Regions from separate parts of the Promicromonospora noduliphila genome, predicted to be linked through region 1. Evidence: riboswitches for the same ligand, from Rfam matches in the RefSeq annotation. Region 1 holds a riboswitch; each other region holds the start of a gene.
What was found. Region 1 has a riboswitch for S-adenosylmethionine ahead of AC0QU1_RS01345 (aminotransferase class V-fold PLP-dependent enzyme). Riboswitches for the same ligand answer to the same signal wherever they lie in the genome.

Region 1 (5,448 bases):
CGGCCCGGTGTTGCGGATGAGCGTCTGCACGGGCCCGGTCACGTACTCGGTCGAGCCGAGGATCGCGCCGCCCAGCACCCGCCCCTGCCCGTCGATGTGCTTGGTCGCCGAGTAGACGACGACGTCCGCGCCCAGCTCCAGCGGCCGCTGCAGCAGCGGGGTCGCGAACACGTTGTCGAGCACCACGGTCGCCCCTGCGGCATGCGCCAGGCCGACGACGGCGCGCACGTCCACGATGTCCTGCATCGGGTTGGACGGCGTCTCGAAGAACACGACGTCCGCCGGCGTCGCCAGGGCCTCCTCCCACTGGGACAGCACGTGCCCGTCCACGTAGTCGGTGCGCACGCCCCACTTGGCGAGGATCTCCTCGAAGATCACGACGGTCGACCCGAACAGGGCCCGAGCCGCCACGATCCGCGACCCCGACTTCACCAGCGCGGCCAGCGCGGTGAACACCGCCGACATCCCGGTAGCAGTCGCGTAGCAGGCCTCCGCGCCCTCCAGCAGGCGCAGCCGCTCCTCGAAGGTGTGCACCGTCGGGTTGCCGTAGCGCGAGTAGACGAACCGGTCGAGGTCGCCCTTGAACGCGGCCTCGGCGTCGGCCGCCGAGTCGTAGACGTAGCCCTGGGTGAGGAACAGCGCCTCGCTCGTCTCCTGGAACTCGGTGCGCTGGTGCCCGCCGCGCACGGCGAGCGTCGCCGGCCGGACGCCGTCCGGGAGCGGCTTGCGGCCGGACCCGCCCGGGTTGGCGTCGGGCGGGAAGGCCCCGGTGACGGTCACCGGCCGGTCTCCGATGCGGGCGTCTCCGACGCGGGCGTCTCCGCCACCGCTGCCGCCCCGTCCGGCGACCACGGCAGGCCCGCGACCTTCCAGCCCTGCTGGTCGCGGACGCCGTCGGCCCCCGGAGCACCCTCGAAACCCTCCAGCACGTTGTACGACGGCGTGATGCCCGACGCCGTGGCGAGCCGGGCCGCGCCGATCGAGCGCTGGCCGGACCGGCAGAGGAACACGACGGGGCCGCCCGTGACGCCGGCCGCCTTGAGCTCCGCGAGGAACTCGGTGTTGGGGCGGCCGCCCGCGTGCACCCACTCGCTGAACACGGGCCGCTTGTCGAGCGACGCCGTGTCGGGGACGCCGATCGTGCGCCACTCGCCCTCTGTGCGGACGTCCACCAGGGTGGCCTCCGGGTCGGCGGCGAGCAGGTCCCATGCCTGCTGGGGCGTGATGTCGCCGGCGTAACCGTCGGCGGGGTGGGCGTCGGGGTGCGCGGGATCGCTCATGGTGGTCCTCCATCGGTCGTGGCGGTAGCACCCTCGTCCGCCCTCGCCGCGGGGCGGGGCGCTGGGTTGCTGCGGCGTCGTCGTGCCACGTCACTCGGCCGCTCGGGATGGTCGCCTGCCAGCCTACGACACGTGTCCGGTGGGTGGAACAGCGTCTCGACATACGAACGGGCTCGGTCGAGGCATGACCGGATCGTGGGACCAGCATCTGAGACGCCCGTTGACGCGCGTTGGCCAGCACCACAGGATGACTCCAGGTCATGAGCGCCAGCGCCAAGCCCCGGCTCGCTGGCCGGCAACCCTCCCTCCGCGGTGGGGTGCCCCGGGTGACGACCTGGCCGCACGCAGACCGCGTGCGGCAAGCGCGGGGGACCTCCCCCAGGACTGTGCTGGAGGACGCCATGTCTGCACCCACTCTCACCCGTGACTCGGCTCTCCCGGACGCACCGGTCACCGACGTCGCCCCGCTGCGCCCCGTCGTCGGTGGTGCGACGGCCGTCCCGCTCGTCGACGGCACGCAGGTCTCGTACGCGAACCTGGACGTCGCGGCGTCCGCCCCCGCGCTGCAGGCGGTGGCCGACCGCGTGGCCGAGGTGCTCCCCCTGTACGCGAGCGTGCACCGCGGCGCGGGATACCTCTCCCAGGTGAGCACGGCGCTCTACGAGACGGCTCGCCGCACCATCGGCACGTTCGTCGGTGCGCGCGAGGACGACCTGACGATCATCACGCGCAACACCACCGACTCCCTCAACCTCCTCGCCGGCTGCATCCCGGCGCAGGCCGACGGGGCACCCGGCCGCGTGCTGGTGCTCGACGTCGAGCACCACGCCAACCTGCTGCCCTGGCAGCGGGACACCGAAGCGACCGTGCTGACCGGCGGCCGCACCGTGGCCGAGACCCTCGCCCAGATCCGCGAGGAGCTGGTCGACGCCGCCGCTGCCGGCCGGCCGTTCGCCCTCCTCGCCCTCACCGGCGCCTCCAACGTGACGGGCGAGTCGCTGCCCGTCGAGGACATCGTCGCCGTCGCCCACGAGCTGGGGGCGCGCGTGGCGCTCGACGGCGCCCAGCTCGTGCCGCACCGCCGCATCTCCCTGGAGTCCACCGGCGTCGACTACCTCGCCTTCTCCGGGCACAAGACCTACGCCCCGTTCGGCGCGGGCGTCCTGGTGGGCCGCCGCGACTGGCTCGACGCGGGCACGCCGTACCTCGCGGGCGGCGGCGCCGTCCGGCGCGTGCGGGTCGCCGGCACCGACTGGCACGAGGGCCCTGCCCGTCACGAGGCCGGCTCGCCCAACGTGATCGGCGCCGTGGCGCTCGCGGCGGCGTGCGAGGAGCTGGCCGCGCTCGACCCGGCCGACGTCGTGGCCCACGAGAGCGCGCTGCGCCGCCGGCTCGTCGCGGGGCTGGAGGCGATCGACCGCGTCGAGGTCGTGCGGGTCTGGGCCGACGCCGTCGACCCCGTCGGCGTCGTCACCTTCACCGTGGCGGGCTACGACCCCGGCCTCGTCGCCGCCTACCTGTCCGCCGAGCACGGCATCGGCGTGCGGGACGGCCGGTTCTGCGCGCACCCGCTGCTCGGCCGCCTCGGGTTCGATGCGGGGGCGGTGCGCGCGTCGGTCGGCGTCGGCACCGCGGGCGAGGAGGTCGAGCGCCTGATCGCGGCGGTCGGCCGCCTCGTGGCGGAGGGTCCGAGCGCCGGGTACGACGTCGTCGACGGGCTCTGGGTGGTGACCGACGACCCGCGCCCCGTCCCGGAGGGTTCCGGCCTCGCGGGCCTCCTGGCGACGGCCGCCCTCGGCTTCGACGAGGACTTCGGCTGCCTTCCCGACGAGTCGTAGCACTGGCCGGGCGTACCGGTCACCTGAGCGACCCGTACGCCTGACCGGTGTGCCGTCACAGAGCGAGCGCCACGCAGAGGCCGCCCATGGTCACGTCGAGCCCGATGCACCACAGCGCCAGCGAGCGGTTGACCACGATGTCGCGCCGGTAGTGCACCAGGTCCCAGCCGGCGTGCGCGGCCAGGGTGAGTCCCGCGAGGGCGAGCCCCAGACGCGGCTCCAGGTACAGCGCGACGGCCGCCACCCCGAAGTAGCCGACCATGGCGGCGGTCTGCGGCCACGTGGCGCGACGCCGCAGCGCCAGGCCTATCCCGGCCAGAACCACGCCCACCAGCGCGAACGTGATCCAGCGCGGCGAGCCGGTCAGCTCGGACACGACGGGGATCGCCGACGCCGGGACCACGGCCAGCCAGCCCGCCCAGCGAACCCCGGTCACCGCCGCGGCCAGGTAGCACAGCGCTGCGACGCCGACGGCGGTGGTCGGGTCCTCGGCGGCGGCGTCCTGCCAGGCGCCGCCGGCAAGCGCCGTCCCGCTGACCAGCAGGCCGAAGCCCGTGACCGCCCCGAGCACTATCCACGCGGCGTTCGTGGGCCAGGTCCCGGTCCAGCGGCTCGGCCGTGCGGGGGCGGCCGTCTCGAATGTCTCGGTCATCGTTCCAGTCCTCTCGTACCGCGTCGGTATACCCCCAAGGGGTATGCAACCACCGGCGCTGGAACGAGCGGAACCCCTTTCGGGCAGAACCGAAGGTGGGTTTTCAGAGGGGGAACGCCCGCGGGCGAGGCAGCGCCGCCTCGAGCTGCGCGGCCAGCGCCAGCAGCGTCAGCTCACCGCCCGGCCGGCCGATGAGCTGTACCCCCATCGGCAGCCCGGCGGGCGCCTCGGGGGTAGGCGCGGTCCAGTGGATGGGCACGGTGATCGCGGGCAGCCCTGCGACGTTGAGCATCGACGTGAACGGCGTGTACTGACACTGCTGCTCGAAGTTCCGCTCCGGGTCCTCCGCGTCGTACCACCCGATGGGCCGCGGCGTGAGCGCGAGGGCTGGCGTCATGACGGCGTCGTACGCGCTGACCTGCGCGACCAAGGACCGCTCGAAGTCGGTGAGCGTGCGCACGGCCTCGGCCAGCCGGCGCGCCGGCACCTCGCGGCCCGACCGGATCAGCCACTGGGTCAGGGGCTCCAGCTTGGCGAGCGTCTCGGGGTCGTCGATCGGCACGGCCGACGCGCCGCCCATCCACAGGGCCCGGAACGCCGGTGCGTACTCGGGCGCCTTGGCCAGCGACATCTCGTCGATCTCGTGGCCGAGCCCGGCCAGCGCCCGCGCACCGGCGTCGAGCCCGGCCCGCGCCTCCGGCGAGACGGTGATGTCGTAGAACCCGTCCCACGCCGACGAGGTGGTCACGCCGATCCGCGCGACGCCGTCCGCCGTCCTCGCCCCGAAGTCGGGGACGCCGTCCGCCGTCCCCGACTCCGGGGCGGGCAGAGCGGCGCGCTGCGCCGCCGCGAGGTACGCCCCCGCCGCGTACGACGGCGCGCGGAGCGTGTACGGGTGCGCGACGCCGCCCCCGGCGCGCCTCGGCAGCATCGCCTCGAGCAGGAGGGCCGCATCGGCGACCGTGCGCGCGATCGGCCCGTTCACCACCAGCCCGCCCAGCGAGTCGACGCCGCTGCCTGCGGGCAGCAGCCCGCGCGTCGGCTTGAGTCCCACGACGCCGCAGGCGGCGGCGGGGATGCGGATCGAGCCGCCGCCGTCGGACCCGGGGGCGAACGGCAGCATGCCTGCCGCGACTGCGGCGGCCGCCCCGCCGCTGGACCCGCCCGCGCCGCGCGTCAGGTCCCACGGCGTCCGCGCGGGCGGGGCGCCCACGGGCTCGGTGTAGGCGGGGAAGCCGAGCTCTGGCGCCGTGGTCTTGCCGAGGCTGACGATGCCGGCGGCATCGAGCACCCGGACGATCTCGTCGCTCTCCTCGGCCGGCGGCATCCCCGCGAAGGCCCGCGAGCCGAACCCCGTCGGCACCCCCGCGCGGTTCCACAGGTCCTTGTCCCCGGTGGGCACGCCCCACAGGCTGGCCGACGGCGGCGGCGTGCCGTCGTCCGGGACGTCACCGCGCGCCTGCTGGAGCGCCGCGGCCCGCTTGCGGGCGAGCTCCGGTGTGACGGTGGCGAAGGCGCCCACCGCCGGGTTCAGCCGTTCCACGCGGGCGAGAAAGTACTCCGTGACCTCGGCGGGGGTGAGCTCTCCGGCGGCGAGAAGGTCGCGGAGCTCGATGGCGGTCAGCTCGTGCAGGGCATCCATCCGCCCAGGCTAGACGCTCCCGTGAAAGACCCAGCG
Region 2 (5,448 bases), 250 kb from region 1:
CATGGAGGCCGACGAGCTCAAGCGCGTGTACTTCCGGTACAAGGTCAACCTGGACTGGACCGGCGGCCGGATGCGCGCCTTCGACGGCGTAGTCACGCTCCAGCGGATCGGCGCGGCGAACGCACGCCGGTTCCCGCTCACGCTGGACGCGTACGGGGACCGGAACGCGTCCGTCACCCTGCCCGGCACCATCAACCCGGGCTACTACCGGGTGGGTATCGAGTTCACCGCCGCGGTGCAGCGCGAGGACGGTCAGGTGAACCGGCACCGGGTCAACGTGAACAACGCCAAGACGGTCTCCATCCGGCGTGACAGCAGGGTCCAGGCGTCGATCACGAACCCCACGGCGACCGACGGGCGGCCCTCGCGGATCACCGGGCACGTCCGGGGGCTCCGCATCGGCGACAACGGCGAACTCTCGTGGCGCTCGATCGGCCGCGGCACGGTCCTTCTTTCCTACGACCCGAACGGTCCGTGGGAGAGCGGCAAGAACGTCTTCGTGCGCAAGCTGACCGTCGAGCAGGACGGGACGTTCACGACGGTCGTTCCCGCGCACCAGCGGTGGTGGAAGGTCACCTACACGGGCAGCGACCGGTTCGTCGACGACTACAACTGGGTTCCGCAGGGCGACCACTCCGGTTGCGGCTGCTGACCGCGCCGGGCCGACGGCGGCACCCGCGCGGGGCTCCGCCGTCGGCCCGGACACACGCCGAAAGAGGGCCGCAGCCCTGTGCTGCGGCCCTTTTCGCTGCCTCTCCGCGGGCCGGGCGAGCCGTTCTGGGACACCATGTCACCCGTATGTCACAGGTTTGTTAGAACCATTGACAGATTACGGACCAAGTGAAAACGTGACCTGCACCACGAACGAGCACGACGAGATCAAGGAGCAGCAATGGCGCAGTACAGGAGGCTCGGCGGGATTCTCGCGATCGCGCTCGCCACGACGACCGGCCTGACGGCCTGCGGGTTCGGCGGGGGCGGGACCACGTCGGACGAGGGCACGGACGGTGGCGCGACCACGCTCGACCTGCTCGTCCCCAGCTACTCCGACGCGACCCAGGGCCTGTGGAACGACGTGATCGCCGGGTTCGAGGAGGAGCACCCGGACATCACCGTGAACCTGCAGGTCGAGTCGTGGGACAACCTCGAGTCCGTCATCGCCACCAAGATCCAGGGCGGCGAGGCCCCGGACATCTACAACGGCGGCCCCTTCGCCGGCTTCGCCGAGGACGAGCTGCTGTACCCGGTCGAGGACGTCACCTCGGACGAGACCTACGCCGACTTCCAGCCGACGTTCCTGGAGAACGCCCAGGTCGGCGGTACTACGTACGGCCTGCCGTTCATCGCGTCGGCCCGCGCGCTGTTCGTCAACGACGCCCTCCTGGAGGAGGCCGACGCCGAGGTGCCGACCACCTGGGACGAACTGCTCGAGTCGGCCAAGCAGGTCTCGGAGCTCGGCGGCGGCGTGGCCGGCTACGGCATGCCGCTCGGCTCCGAGGAGGCGCAGGCAGAGGCCGCCGTCTGGCTGTGGGGCGGTGGCGGCACCTTCGGTGACGCCGACGCCATCACCATCGACACCCCGGAGAACCTCGCGGGCGCCGAGTTCATCAAGACGATGATCGAGGAGGGCGCCACGCAGGCCGACGCCGGTGCGACCGACCGCAGCCCGCTGTTCGACATCTTCGTCCAGGGCAAGATCGGCATGCAGGTGGGCCTGCCGCCGAGCGTCGGCCAGATCGAGACCGACAACCCCGACCTGGAGTACTCGATCCACCCGATCCCCACGGAGGACGGCAGCCCGTTCACGCTGGGCGTCGCCGACCACCTCATGGCGTTCCAGAACGACGGCGACAAGCAGGAGGCCATCACCGCCTTCTTCGACTACTTCTACTCCGCCGACGTCTACGTCCCGTGGGTGCAGGCCGAGGGCTTCCTGCCCACCACCCTGTCCGGCTCGGAGGAGCTGGCCGACGAGGAGGCGCTCGCGCCGTTCCTCGAGGTGCTGCCGGACGCGCAGTTCTACCCGACCACCAACCCCGACTGGGCCGCCACGGACTCCGCGTTCAAGGCCCAGTTCGGCGAGCTGGACGGGGACAAGCCGGCCCAGGACGTCCTGGCCGACATCCAGGCCCAGGTCGACGCGGGCTGACGCCGGGCGCCGTCCGCCGTCGGCCGGACACGACTGACCACACACAACGCTGAACCGAAAGCACGGGGAAACCGGTGAAGGACCTGTTGAAGGCCCTGCCGTGGATCGGGCCCGCGGTCGCGCTCATCGCGGCCGTGGTCCTGTTCCCGGTGGGCGTGATGTTCTGGAACTCGACACGCGACATCAGCCAGAGCGGCGTGGACGACGGAGGCGTCGGCCTCGCGAACTTCGCGACGGTGGTCGGCTTCCAGTACTTCTGGCCGATCCTCGGGCGCACGGTCGTGTGGGTGGTCGTCGTGGTGGGCTGCACCCTCATCGGGTCGCTCGCGCTCGCGGCGCTGCTGAACAAGGCGTTCCCCGGCCGCCGCCTGGTGCGGATGGCCGTCATCGTGCCGTGGGCCTCCAGCGTGGTCATGACGACGCTGGTGGTGCACTACGGCCTGGAGCCCTACTTCGGCATCATCAACTCGTTCCTCGTGGACGTCGGCCTGATCGACACGCCGGAGGGCTACGGCTGGACCAGGCACCCGGAGACCGCGTTCGCGTGGGCCATCGTGGTGGCCGTGTTCGTGTCGCTGCCGTTCACCACGTACACGATCCTGGCCGGCCTACAGACCGTCCCCGGCGAGACCGTCGAGGCCGCGCGCATCGACGGCGCCGGAGGCCTGCGGACCTACTTCAGCGTGGTGCTGCCGCAGCTGAGGGGCGCGGTGTCGGTGGCGGTGCTGATCAACATCATCAACGTGTTCAACTCGCTGCCGATCCTGCGGGTCATGACGGGCTCCATCCCCGGGTACGACGCCGACACCGTCATGACCATGATCTTCAAGTACATGCAGAACCAGCGGCAGATCGACCTGGCGAGCGCGCTGTCGGTCATCGCGTTCCTGGTGGTCATCGGGATCGTCGCCGTCTACGTGCGGGTCGTCCGCCCCCTGGAGGAGGTCTGATGACCGCGATCACCGACTCGGCGACGACGCCGCGCGAGGCGACCCGTCCGCCGTCGGACGACCGGCGGCGGGTGCGGAAGTACACGACCGACCAGGTGCCTCTCGGCTCCCTGCTGCTGCGCCTGCTCGCGGGGCTCGTGGTGCTGGTGGTGTTCCTGCTGCCGTACGTGATCATGTTCTTCGGCTCGGTGAAGACGAAGGCAGAGATCAGGTCGGTCGATCCCACCTACTTCCCCACGGAGTGGCACTGGGAGAACTACGTCACGATGTGGTCGACGCCCGAGACGCCGCTGCTGCAGAACCTGATCTCCACCCTGGTGATCTCGGTGTGCGCGACGCTGCTCGTGCTCGCCGTCGCTCTGCCCGCCGCCTACTACACCGCGCGGTTCCGGTTCCGCGGGCGGCTCCTCTTCCTGTTCCTCGTGATCGTGACCCAGATGGTGCAGCCGGCGGTGCTGACCTCTGGCCTGTTCCGCGAGTTCATCGCCATCGGGATCCTCGACACGTGGGCCGCGATGATCCTGGTGAACGCGGCGTTCAACCTGTCGTTCGCGGTCTGGATCATGCACAGCTTCTTCGCGGGCATCCCGAAGGAGGTGGACGAGGCGGCGCAGCTCGACGGCGCGGGCACCCTGACCGTGCTGACCAGGATCAACCTGCCGCTCGTGTGGCCAGGGATCGTGACGGCGATCGTGTTCACGTTCGTCGCGTCCTGGAACGAGTTCGCGGCCTCGCTCGTGCTGCTGACGACGGCGGGCAACCAGCCGCTGTCCGTGGCGCTCACCAAGTTCGTGGGCCAGTACGAGACGTCGTGGCACTACGTGTTCGGGGTGTCCGTGGTGGCGATCGTGCCCGTGGTGATCCTGTTCATGATCATCGAGAAGCGGCTGGTGGGCGGCCTCGTGGCGGGGTCGGTGAAGTAGCGCGGCGAGGGTTGGACCGGGGCGTCTCGGAGGTCGGACGGAATCTGTCCCAGTGCTGGACAATCACTTAGCATGGTGGCGATCCCATCCAGAGCGGTCGAGAGTCCTGGCTCCCTGACACCGCAGCAACCTGCCGACTTCCTGCCCCGTGGCCGTGGCGTGAGGACGTAAGGTGCTCACGCCAGGTTCGATGGAGCAGCCATGGTCGCCGAGCCACACCCGCATCGCCCCACAGTGTCGTTCGAGCTGATGCCGCCGCGTCGGCCCGACGTCGCGCCCAACTTCTGGGAGACGGCGCAGCGGCTCGTGGCCGCCCACCCGGACTTCGTGTCGGTGACCTACGGCGCTGCAGGGGGCGACCGGGCGACGTCGCGGGAGGTGCTCGCCACGCTGCTGCGGGGCACGCCCGTGCTGCCGGTGGCCCACCTGACCTGCGTGGGGGCGTCCCGGGAGGACGTGTCCGAGGTGATCGACGAGTTCCTCGAGGCCGGCGTGCGGTCCTTCCTCGCCCTGCGGGGTGACCCGCCACGCGACGAGCCGGACTGGAGCCCGCCGTCGGACGGGGTGCAGTCCAGCGTGGACCTGGTCCGGCTGCTGCGGCAGGTGGACGAGCGCCGGTGCGCGGCGGACGCGAGCACCGCGCTGCGGTCGGCCGCCCGGCCGCTGGCCATCGCCGTCGCGACGTTCCCCGACGGCAACCCCGGGGCGCGTACGACGCGCGAGCAGGAGGTACAGCGGCTGCTGGAGAAGCAGGAGGCGGGCGCGAGCTTCGCGATCACGCAGTTCTTCTACCGGGCGGAGTCCTACACCGGGTTCGTCGAGGCGGCCCGCGCCGCCGGCGTGACCATCCCGATCCTGGCCGGGGTGCTGCCCACCACCGAGGCGCGCAGGCTGCGCCGCGTCGAGGAGCTCACGGGCGTGGCGGCACCCGCCGAGCTCCTGCGAGACCTCGACCGGCTCACCGCGCCCGACGGCGCCGTGGACCCGGAGGCGCAGCACGCGCACGGCATCGAGTACTCGGCGGTGCTCGCGCGCGAGGTGCTCGACGCCGGTGCCCCCGGCGTGCACGTCTACACGTTCAACAAGCACCGTCCGGCGCTCGACCTCCTGGAGCGGGTGGGCCTCACGGGGCGTGCGGCGGCGTAGTGCTCGCGCATGGGGAGTTGTCCCCATGCGGGCTGCTTGTCGCACGTCTGGCCCGCCACGAGACTTGGCGCGTCCCGGCGTGACCCGTTTCGTGGAGGTTCAACCGTGCACACTCACGACCACTCTCACGACCAGTCGTTCGATCTCGGCCCCAAGGATCTCGACCCTGACCGCCCGGCCTTCGGCGAAGGCGCCCAGCTCGGCCGGCGCGACCTGTTGCGCGGCGCCGTCGTCCTCGGCATCGGTGCCGCGGGCGCGACGATCGCGGCCCCCGCCGTCG
Region 3 (5,448 bases), 2.4 Mb from region 1:
TCCACGGTGCCGCTGATCGTCCCGGCCGCCCGGCAGGCCCGGGCGCTGGCCACGATCCTCGGCGGCACCACGCTCGCCCTGATCGCCGGCGTCCCCGCCGGGGCTCTCCTCGGCGACCTCTGGGGCTGGCGCTCGGCGCTGTGGGCGATCGGCGGGGTGTCGGCGGTCGCGCTGGTCGCCGTCGTCGGTCTGACGCCGGGGCGGCTGGGCCCTCGTCTGCCGCACCCCGCGGTGGACCTCCGCGCGGAGCTCGGCGCCCTCCGCTCCGCCGACCTGCGGCGCAGCCTCATGCTCGCCGTCCTGGTGAACGGCGCGACGTTCGGCGCGTTCACCTACCTGGCACCCCTCGTGACCGACGGCGCCGGGCTCACCTCGTCGCTGGTGCCGGTAGTTCTGGCGCTGTTCGGGCTGGGCGCCTTCGCCGGCGTCACGGCGGCGGGCCGCCTCGCGGACGCTCACTGGCGGCTCGTGCTCGGCGGCGGCACACCGGCGCTCCTGGCGGGCTGGCTCCTGTGGGCGGCGATCCCGACGGTCCCCCTGGTCGTGTGGTTGCTGGCCCCGGTACAGGGCGCGCTCTCGTTCGCCATCGGCGGCACGCTGATCGCTCGCAGCATGGCCTCCGCGCAGGCCGCGCCCACCATGGGCGGGGCGTTCTCGACCGTCGCGCTCAACCTCGGCGCCCTGATCGGCCCGGTCCTCGCCGGCGCCGCCATCGAACCGCTCGGAGTCACCGGCCCGCTGACGGTGAGCGCGGCCCTCGCGACCACCGCCGTCATCCTCTGGACGACGACGCGACGCGCTCCCCACCCGGCCGACTGACCGACTGGCCACGCCGAACCGCAACGACACGCCGAATCCGCCGGGTCAGATCGGCGTGTCGTTGCGGTTGGGCGGCCGGATGTGCGAGCAACTTGCGGCTCGGCGTCGGTCGTCGTCACCAACTTGCGGCTCGGCGTCCGCCATCGTCACCAACTTGCGGCTCGGCGCGCAGGCCTCAGGGCAACCGCCGGTTCGGCGCATCGCTGTACCCGCCCTAGAGACTCCCCCACTCGCGGGCGGCCTCCGTGAGCCGCGCGTGCACCGCGGCCAGGGCCGGGCTGTGCGGCACGCCGTGTCGTACCGCCAGGAACAGGGTGTTCAGCGGCGGCGCCTCGGGGTGGTGGAGCTGGACCACCTGGCCCGCCTCCAGCGCCGGGGCGACGACGTACCGGGGCAGGACGGAGACCCCGGCCCCTGCGATCACGGCGGCGAGGACCGCGCGGAGGTCCGGGACCACCAGCGACGCCGCGTTGGGCGGCCGGCGCCCGAACTCGCTGCGCCAGTAACGGCGAACGATCGGGAGCTCCTCCGCGTAGGCCACGATCGGCAGGTGCGACAGCGCGGCGACCGGGTCGGCCTCGAGCCGCACCGGGTCGACGGTGTGGGCCAGCGACGGCGGCCCCACGAGCAAGAACTCCTCGTCGACCAGCGGTGCGGCGGCCACGCCGTCCTGCCGGGGGCGTACCGAGGAGACGACGACGTCGAGGCGACCCGCCGTCAGTGCCGCCAGCAGCTCGTCGCCCAGCCCGAAGGCCGCCCGGACCTGGACACCCTGGGCGATCATCGGCGCCAGGAGCGGCAGCACCCGGAGGGTCATCAGCTCGGCGGCGCCGCCCACGTGGACGAGCCCGCCGACCGGACGGTCCTCGCTCCCGGCGCCGAGCGCCGCGCGGAGCCCGTCCACGTGGAGGCCGACCTGGGCGGCCAGCGCCGTCGCCCGTTCGGTGGGCTGCGCACCCCTGCTGGACCGCACGAACAGCGTGGTCCCGAGCTGTTCCTCGAGGCGGGCGAGCTGCCCGGTGACGGCGGGCTGGCTCACGCCGAGCCGGTCGGCCGCCGCGGACAGCGAGCCGGTGCGGTAGACCTCCAGGAACGTGGCCAGGAGATCAAGACTCGGCACCCGCGTCACCCTCCGTCACAGAGGCCGCCGACCGTCCTCGCCTGGGGCAAGGCTACCGACGGGGCCGCGGACGACGCCCGTCACCGTTCCGCGAGCGCCTTGAGCACCGCCTCGGCCGTGGCCACACTCGACTGGGGGTTCTGCCCGGTGATCAGGTTGCCGTCCCGGACGACGGTACTGCTCCAGGCAGGCCCGGTCTGCACGACGGCGCCCCGCTCGCGCAGCCGGGACTCGACCAGGAACGGCGCGCCGTCGCCCAGGCCGCCCTGGTGCTCCTCCTCGTCGGTGAACGCGGTGAGCGCACGCCCGGCGTAGGCGAACGCGCCGTCAGGTGCCTCGGCGCTCAGCAGTCCGGCGACGCCGTGGCACAGGCAGCGACCTCCTCGGCCCAGTAGCCGGTCGGCTGGGTGGTGCCGTCGGCCAGCCGCAGGCTCGCCGCGGAGGAGATGACCATGAGGATCTTCGACATGTGGTCCTGCCTTCTCGGGTTCGGGTTCTCCGGGTTCTCGGATGGGACTCCGTGGGAAACGCCAGGATCCATCACCGAACTCCGCCGCCAACACCGCCATCCATAACCATCCTGATGACCACCGACTTGACCATGTGGTTACTGCTGGTCCACGGCCCGTTGCCGCAGTAACTGCATGGTCAATTGCGTGGGCTTGCGGCGGGCTGGGCCTGCGGACGGCGGCCCGGTGTGCGCAGCGCGCTTGGCACACTATTTGGCCCGCAACGCCGGCAATCAGAGCGCCGTCTTGAAAAGTGGACGGTTTGCCGACCACATCCCGGGCATGCTTACGATCCAGGTCAATCATCCAGAGCGGTCGAGAGTCCTGGCTCCACGACACCGCAGCAACCTGCCTCGGAGCGCCAATTCCGAGGCAAGGTGCTAACGCCAGGTCCGATGGAGCTGATACGCATGGCAGTCGAGTCCCCACACCCGCACCTCCCCCGCGCCACGATCCTCGGCTACCCGCGCATCGGCCGGCGCCGCGAGCTCAAGCGCGCCGTCGAGGCCTTCTGGGCCGGACGCACCACCGCCGACGAGCTGGAGGCGATCGCCCGCGACCTCCGGCTCACCACGGCCCGCCACCTCGTCGGCCTCGGCCTGGACGCCGGGTCCGCCGTCGTCCCCGGCTCGTTCTCGTTCTACGACCAGGTGCTCGACGCCGTCGCCCTGCTCGGCGCGGTCCCCGAGCGGTTCGAGGATCTGGTGCAGGCCGGGACGGGCTCGGCCCCCTCCGCCGGCCCGGCAGTCCCCGCCGACCGCTCGCCGCTCTCCCTCGCGGCCTACTTCACGCTCGCCCGCGGCGAGGGCGACAAGCCCCCGCTCGAGATGACCAAGTGGTTCGACACCAACTACCACTACCTCGTCCCGGAGATCGGGCCGAACACCCCGCTCGGGTTCGTCGACGACCGCGCCGTGCGCGAGTTCACCGAGCTGGCCCGCCCCGCGGACGGCGGCCAGGCCGTCGTGACCCGGCCCGTACTCGTCGGCCCGGTGACGTTCCTGCTGCTCAGCAAGGCGGCCGCCGGCTGCCCCGAGGGCTTCCGCCCGCTGGACCGGCTGGACGACGTCGTCGCGGCGTACGCCGACCTGCTGCGCGCCCTGGCCGCCGCGGGAGCGCCCTGGGTGCAGCTCGACGAGCCCGCCCTGGTCACCGACCTGCTCGGCGTCCCGTTCCCCGAGGTGGCCGACGCCGTCCGCCGCGCCTACGCACGCCTCGCGACCGACCTCTCCCCCGCTCCCGGCCCGAACGGCGTCGCCGAGCGGCCCGCGATCCTCGTCACCGCACCGTACGGCGACCTACGCAGCAAGGCCGACGGCGAAACGGGCGACGGCCTGCGCGGCGAGGCCGGAGACGGGCTCGCCCTGCTGGCCGGCACCGACGTCGAGGCGATAGCGATCGACCTCGTCCGCGGCGCAGTGCCGACCGGGCCCGTGCCCGGCCTGGAGACCAAGACGCTGGTCGCGGGCGTGATCGACGGGCACAACATCTGGCGCGCCGACCTCGACGCGCGACTGACCACCCTGGAGGGCCTGACGGCGGCGGGCACCGGAGTCGGCGCCGCGGCCGTCGCCGTCGGCACCTCGACGTCGCTGCTGCACGTGCCGCACGACGTCGGCGACGAGCCGCGCCTCGACGCCGGCCTGAAGTCGTGGCTCGCGTTCGCGGACCAGAAGGTGGCCGAGGTCGTGACGCTCGCGACCGGCCTGGCCGAGGGGCGGGCGGCCGTGGCCGACCGGCTCGCGGCGTCGACCGCGGCGGTCCGGTCGCGCGCCGAGGCGCCCGGCGTCGTCGTGCCGGGAGTCCGCGCGCGGACCGCGGCGCTCACCGCGGCCGATGTCGAACGCGCGCCCTACGCGGAGCGGGCCGCCGCCCAGCAGGCGCGGCTCGGCCTGCCGCCGCTGCCGACCACGACCATCGGCTCGTTCCCGCAGACGGCCGCGATCCGGAGCACGCGCGCCGCCTGGGTGCGCGGCGACCTGTCCGACGCCGACTACACGGCGGCGATGCGCGCCGAGATCGCGAGCACCGTCGCGCTCCAGGAGGAGCTGGGCCTGGACGTGCTGGTGCACGGCGAGCCCGAGCGCAACGACATGGTGCAGTACTTCGCCGAGCAGCTCGACGGCTTCGCGACCACCGTGCACGGCTGGGTGCAGTCGTACGGCTCACGCTGCGTGCGGCCGCCGATCCTGTGGGGCGACGTGTCGCGTCCCGCGCCCCTGACGGTGGACTGGACGGCCTACGCCGCGTCGCTCACCGACAAGCCGGTCAAGGGCATGCTCACCGGGCCGGTCACGATCCTGGCCTGGTCGTTCGTGCGCGACGACCTGCCGCTGGGCGACACCGCCGACCAGGTCGCCCTCGCCCTGCGCGACGAGGTGACGGACCTGGAGGCGGCGGGGATCGGCGTCGTGCAGGTGGACGAGCCGGCGCTGCGCGAGCTGCTGCCGCTGCGGCGATCGGCGCACCCGGCCTACCTGGACTGGTCGGTGCGCTCGTTCCGGCTGGCTACCGCCGGGGCCGACTCCGCCACGCAGGTGCACACCCACCTGTGCTACTCGGAGTTCGGCCAGGTGATCGGCGCGATCGACGGTCTCGACGCCGACGTGACGTCCGTGGAGGCGGCGCGGTCCCGCATGGAGATCGTGCCGGAGCTGGCCGACGCCGGGTACGGGCGCGGCATCGGGCCGGGAGTCTACGACATCCACAGCCCGCGGGTGCCGTCGGTCGAGGAGGTGACCGACCTCGTGTCGCTGGCCGCCAAGTCCATCGACCCGCGGCTGGTCTGGGTCAACCCGGACTGCGGCCTGAAGACCCGCGGGTACGCGGAGACCACGGAGTCCCTGCGCAACCTGGTGGCAGCGGCACGCAGGGTGCGCGCGACGCTCTGAGCGACGGCGCGTCGGCCGCCGTCAGGAGACGGCGACCGACGGAAAGGCTGCGGCCGGCGAAAGCCGCGGCGCGAGGTTCCGACCCGCCGGGGAAACCGCGGCCGGCGTC

Region 2: it holds a riboswitch for S-adenosylmethionine, as region 1 does, so the genes downstream of both, AC0QU1_RS00315 (methylenetetrahydrofolate reductase) here and AC0QU1_RS01345 (aminotransferase class V-fold PLP-dependent enzyme) in region 1, are expected to answer to the same signal.
Region 3: it holds a riboswitch for S-adenosylmethionine, as region 1 does, so the genes downstream of both, metE (5-methyltetrahydropteroyltriglutamate--homocysteine S-methyltransferase) here and AC0QU1_RS01345 (aminotransferase class V-fold PLP-dependent enzyme) in region 1, are expected to answer to the same signal.

What each region holds. Positions count from the first base shown of each region.
Region 1 is NZ_CM167806.1:321,469-326,916, forward strand. It holds gene AC0QU1_RS01335 (O-succinylhomoserine sulfhydrylase) at 1-780, opposite strand, end outside; gene AC0QU1_RS01340 (rhodanese-like domain-containing protein) at 777-1,280, opposite strand; SAM riboswitch class IV at 1,537-1,651, shown strand; gene AC0QU1_RS01345 (aminotransferase class V-fold PLP-dependent enzyme) at 1,682-3,118, shown strand; gene AC0QU1_RS01350 (hypothetical protein) at 3,174-3,770, opposite strand; gene AC0QU1_RS01355 (amidase) at 3,874-5,412, opposite strand.
Region 2 is NZ_CM167806.1:69,684-75,131, forward strand. It holds gene AC0QU1_RS00295 (hypothetical protein) at 1-652, shown strand, start outside; gene AC0QU1_RS00300 (extracellular solute-binding protein) at 893-2,149, shown strand; gene AC0QU1_RS00305 (carbohydrate ABC transporter permease) at 2,224-3,099, shown strand; gene AC0QU1_RS00310 (carbohydrate ABC transporter permease) at 3,099-4,022, shown strand; SAM riboswitch class I at 4,104-4,219, shown strand; gene AC0QU1_RS00315 (methylenetetrahydrofolate reductase) at 4,224-5,168, shown strand; gene AC0QU1_RS00320 (golvesin C-terminal-like domain-containing protein) at 5,274-5,448, shown strand, end outside.
Region 3 is NZ_CM167806.1:2,718,467-2,723,914, reverse strand. It holds gene AC0QU1_RS11915 (Cmx/CmrA family chloramphenicol efflux MFS transporter) at 1-819, shown strand, start outside; gene AC0QU1_RS11910 (LysR family transcriptional regulator) at 1,034-1,939, opposite strand; partial or broken gene AC0QU1_RS11905 (type 1 glutamine amidotransferase family protein) at 2,020-2,307, opposite strand; gene AC0QU1_RS11900 (hypothetical protein) at 2,283-2,408, opposite strand; SAM riboswitch class I at 2,748-2,850, shown strand; gene metE (5-methyltetrahydropteroyltriglutamate--homocysteine S-methyltransferase) at 2,859-5,339, shown strand.